DNA from 2 places in the Colwellia sp. 5_MG-2023 genome. Region 2 is predicted to be linked to the other one. Evidence: riboswitches for the same ligand, from Rfam matches in the RefSeq annotation. Region 2 holds a riboswitch; the other holds the start of a gene.
The links. A riboswitch is a leader RNA that binds a small molecule or an ion and turns the genes downstream of it on or off. The one in region 2 is predicted to bind lysine.

Region 1: another riboswitch for lysine. It lies ahead of lysC (lysine-sensitive aspartokinase 3); the one in region 2 lies ahead of dapA (4-hydroxy-tetrahydrodipicolinate synthase).

The regions. Positions count from the first base shown of each region.
Region 1 covers NZ_JAUOPW010000019.1:43,563-46,042, reverse strand. The annotation lists gene Q4496_RS12850 (ElyC/SanA/YdcF family protein) at 1-748, opposite strand, end outside; lysine riboswitch at 1,078-1,282, shown strand; gene lysC (lysine-sensitive aspartokinase 3) at 1,413-2,480, shown strand, end outside.
Region 2 covers NZ_JAUOPW010000003.1:166,489-168,968, forward strand. The annotation lists gene Q4496_RS03860 (2,3,4,5-tetrahydropyridine-2,6-dicarboxylate N-succinyltransferase) at 1-381, opposite strand, end outside; gene dapA (4-hydroxy-tetrahydrodipicolinate synthase) at 378-1,352, opposite strand; lysine riboswitch at 1,482-1,727, opposite strand; gene Q4496_RS03870 (methyltransferase) at 2,007-2,480, shown strand, end outside.

The DNA of each region.
Region 1 (2,480 bases), on a different contig from region 2:
TTAACCACTGCACAAAAAGACCTAAACTTTCGTACCAGGCAGCGGTTGTTATCTGCAGAGATTTACTTTTAGGAACGTAATACCCCCAACCTTTAGGACCATTTATATTTTTAACCATAAAGCCTGTTGGTGCAGGTATTGGCTCTACTCCTTGTGCTTGAAAGTATTTTATTGCTCTTAGCATATGACTTGCATTGGTTACTAATACAACATTATGTCCTTGTACTCTAGGACCAATTAATTGCGCTTCTTCTTCAGTATCTTTAGGGAAATTTTCTGTCATGATTTTATTGGCAGGTACACCTAAAAGAACTAAAGATTGCTTCATTGTTTGAGCATGAGATAACTGATCCTTAATATAATAACCTGACGTGATAATCGTTGCTTCTGGATGTAATTGATAGATCCTTAATACTTCAACTAATCTTTCTAATGAGTTTGTATTAAGTTGGCTAGTTACGGGTAAGGCATCATTAGCAACGTGCCAACCTCCTAGCACTATAATGTAGTCAACAGGTTTACTAGAATGAGTAAAGCTTTCATATTTATTTTCAATATTTACCATTAACTTATCAGAAACCACTGGCATAGAGGATATAGTTAATAATAATACTGCTGAGATTAAGTACTTAACGCTTCTTTTTGGGCGTTTTCGACAATACAAAAGTGATAAGGTTAATAAAATTAACACTAAATTAATCGGCATAATTGCAGCCGAAATAACTTTTTTTAGTAAAAATAAATCCATTAGGCTCTACATAAGCTAGTAATACATGTTTGTAGCTAAACTATAACAAATGTAACTGTAAAATTGGGGAAAGTTATGCGCACAAAAAAATTGCATTGTATTTTTCTACTATTTTGCTTTATGTGCTTAGTTGTTTCTTAAGTTTTAGTCACTGTTTAGTCATCTTTAGTTAAATAGAAATAGGCTTTATTAGTATTGACTATTAAATATAAAAATTATTATTCCAAATTAACTCTCTTTATAGCCATCTAAAAGTCTATTGCAATTACTACTGAATTCATGTCTAATAGACGGGTTGTTTATACACTTTTAATTTAAGTGATATATACAACACCAGAAGAGGAGCGATAACTAGATAGATAACGTTATACTGAAAAGTATTAGGAACCACATTCCAACATACGTTATTGAAGGAGATTATCGCCGAGAACATAAACACCGTGGCTGTTTACGTTCGGTCACTAAGGCTGAATCCTTAGGACTGTCACCTGATTTTAGTGTCTGTATAGACTAAGGTGGAGAGCTTCTGGCTGAAAAAGTTACTATGCTCTATGCCTATATTGTTAAATAGGCTAGCCTGTCGAACTGTTCAGTCATGCTCTTCCTGTTTTAATTAGTGAGTATTATTTACTAATGTAAATTATTGTATTTAGGAAGATTACCCATGGTACACCCAAGTTCACCAAAAGAAAATTTATCCCTTACCGTTGCTAAATTTGGCGGTACAAGTGTTGCTGACTTTCCCGCTATGTTGCGTTGCGCTCAGATTATTAAAAATGACTGTAGTAATCGCTTAGTGGTTGTATCTGCTAGTGCAGGCGTTACCAACTATTTAGTACGCTTAAGCCAAGCAAATTTATCCCTTGATGAACAAGCAGATATTATTGATAAAATTCAAGCTATTCAGTTAAATATTACTCAACATTTGGCAAAAGATGTTGAGCAAGCTTTAAATACTGAAATAAAAGGGTTACTTAAAGAGTTAGCAACGCATGCGTTAAAACAATCGCAACAGCATAGTGTTAAGCAAGGTGATGCCATTCTGTCATTTGGTGAGCAGTTAAGTTCACGTATCTTTGCGCAAGTTTTACAGTCTATTGATGTTAACGGTGCTTATTTTAATGTACAGCAAGTTATGAAAACTAATAGCTTATACGGCAAAGCAGTGGTAGATATAGAGCAATTAAGTTTAGCATGTACAGAGCTTTTAGCGCCTAAATTGACTCAACAAGTATTAGTAACACAAGGCTTTATTGGTCAAGATGGTTTAGGTGAAACAACAACCTTAGGTCGTGGTGGCTCTGATTATAGTGCGGCTTTATTGGCTGAAGCACTTCATGCGAATAATTTATCAGTATGGACTGATGTTGTTGGCATTTTTACCACCGATCCTCGTATAACCGATCAGGCGCGTGCTATAAAAGAAATTAGTTTTGGTGAAGCAGCTGAAATGGCAACTTTTGGTGCCAAAATATTACATCCAGCTACTTTGATCCCAGCAATGCGTCAGAACATCCCTGTTTTTGTTGGTTCAAGTAAAGAGCCTGAAAAAGGTGGAACACAAATCAAAAAATCGGTCGCCTCTAATCCTACTTACCGGTCAATCGCCTTAAGACGAGAGCAAACCTTAGTCACAGTTAAAAGCCCGGCTATGTTACACGCGAGTGGTTTTTTAGCACAAGTATTTGGTATTTTAGCTAAACATGAGCTGAGTGTAGACTTAATTACTACC
Region 2 (2,480 bases):
AACATTTTTACCAATTTGAGCACATGAGCCAATTAGAGCATGGCTATCAACCATAGTACCGGTATCAACAAATGCACCAACGTTAATATAAGCTGGTGGCATAATAATGACGCCTTTAGCAACATGAGCACCAGCACGTACAGATGAACCGCCCGGTACTAAACGAACACCATCCTCAGGTGTAAACTGACGAGCAGGTAAATTATGTTTATCAACAAAACCTAAATAGTTATCACCAAAAGCAATGTTTTCACCCGCTTTAAATGCCGCTAAAATACCTTGTTTTACTTCAACATTGGCATGCCAATTACCGTTTTCATCTTGAGTTGCTGCGCGTAGTGCACCAGTTTCTAATTGTGCTATTACATCTTGCCAATTCATGCGATATTCCTATTTTCATGTATATTTATAAAAGAAGATTGATTAGCTTGCACTAACCATTGATTAATTTTTTCATCAAATGCCAATAACTCTGTATTATCGGTTAATTCAAGGTGTGTTAATGGCGCTCGCAATATCGGTGTTTTAATATTTTGTTGCTGCTGCATTAACATTTTGACTGGGATAGGGTTAGCAACACAAAATAGTGCTGCTACAGCCCTGTTCCATAATGGAAACATAGTGTTGGTTTGCCCAACTAAACATAGTTGAACATACGTTTGTGTTGCTTGAGGCCATGCATTAGCGCAGACCGAGACTAAACCTTTCGCACCTGCCGGTACTAGATATGGCATCATGGCATCTTCACCACTATAAAGTGCTACACCTGGGCATTGTTCACGGTAATTAAGAAATTTATGTAAATCGCCACTTGCCTCTTTCATTGCCCAACAATTTGGATGATTTTGCAAATTTTGTAAGGTTTCAACGGGAATTTCCACGCCACTACGAGAAGGCACGTTATATAACATACAGGGGAAATTAGCAGCATCTAGTAGAGCTTTAAACCATTGTGTTTGGCCAACGACACCAGGTTTAGCATAAAGTGGGGTTCCAAGTAAAAAACTATCAATAGGTAACTGGTTACAATAATCAACCCAGTTAATTTGTTCTGCTAGATTAGAGCCACCAACAGCAACCATTAACGGTGTATTAAGCTGTAGACTGCACACAAACTCAACAATACTCATTTGCTCATCACGGGTTAATGCTAAACCTTCACCTGTGCTACCAAGTAACAGTATACCGTTACCTGCTTCAGCTTGTGCTATTGCGATTCGTTCTAGACTAGTAAAGTCAATTTGATTATTTTCTAAAAATGGCGTCACTAAAGCTGTCCATAAAGAACAAGCGTCAAGGTTTCTGTTGCCAATAAGTTGGGAATTTATATTTGTAGGTGATTGTGTATTCATTGCTCTCGAACTCATAATGTTTATATCGGCTTAAGCACAATACAAATTAGTTCGGAGGGCTTTAAGGTATTCACAATAAAGAGCTAAGTATAACAACCTTATGTTAAGGCTATTATTGGCTTTTATGCAAAGACCAGAAGCTCTCCACTCAATTATAACCTACCTTCTATTAAGGTAGCTCAATATCAGTGACAGTTGTCGGGATTCAGCCCTTAAACTTTGGTTAGACACCAAGGTAAACAACCGATAAGTGTTTTATCAAACAAATACTTATCTCGGCGCTAATCCCCCTCATTACTATTATCAGATTTTGATCTCTGTGCAAAATAACATTGCAAATAATAACTACCTGGTTAACGCTCCTCTTCTGGCCCCTTTCCTCATAACTATTAACATTTTATTTGTATTCCTATCAGTAACTGCCGTCATCATTTATAAAATATAAACATTGCTGACACTTATCTTGATGGTTTATCTAAAATATCAATAATTTAGAGGTGAACTTTTGATATTAAATCAAAAATCTGAATTAGGGACGCCGCTATTTAAACATTGTTATCACTTTTCTGTCAATATCGAAATATTCAGACTATAGAAAAAACCTTGAATACAGTAGAATACTATCTTCTAACTTATTCACTGTTAATCATCATTATGTCAACTTCAAACATCAGCCAAATATTAGTACGAAATAGTGCACTATTATCGGCTAAAACGCCCTTATTTATTAATTTAATGGCAGATGGTTTTATTGAAAGCTATCTACTTGATAATCCAGAGGCACAATTAAGTTGCCATAATACTAATTTTGTCGATTATTTAGCGATAAAAAACAAATTTGATAAACAGGTCGAAACAAGTTTTGCTAGCGAATATAAAACTGAACGACAACACGACTTAGTTGTGATTAACTTCCCAAAAAGCAAAGATGAACTTGCTTTTACTTTTGCGGTGATTGCCCCTTATTTAAGCAACGATGCTAAAGTAATCTTAGTAGGCGAGAAGAAAGGTGGCATACAATCTAGCACTAAATTAACCGGAGAATTTCTTCAGAATTGTCAAAAAATAGATGCTGCACGTCATTGTTTACTCTTTGCCGGCATCGTTAACCCTGAAAATTTAAATAAG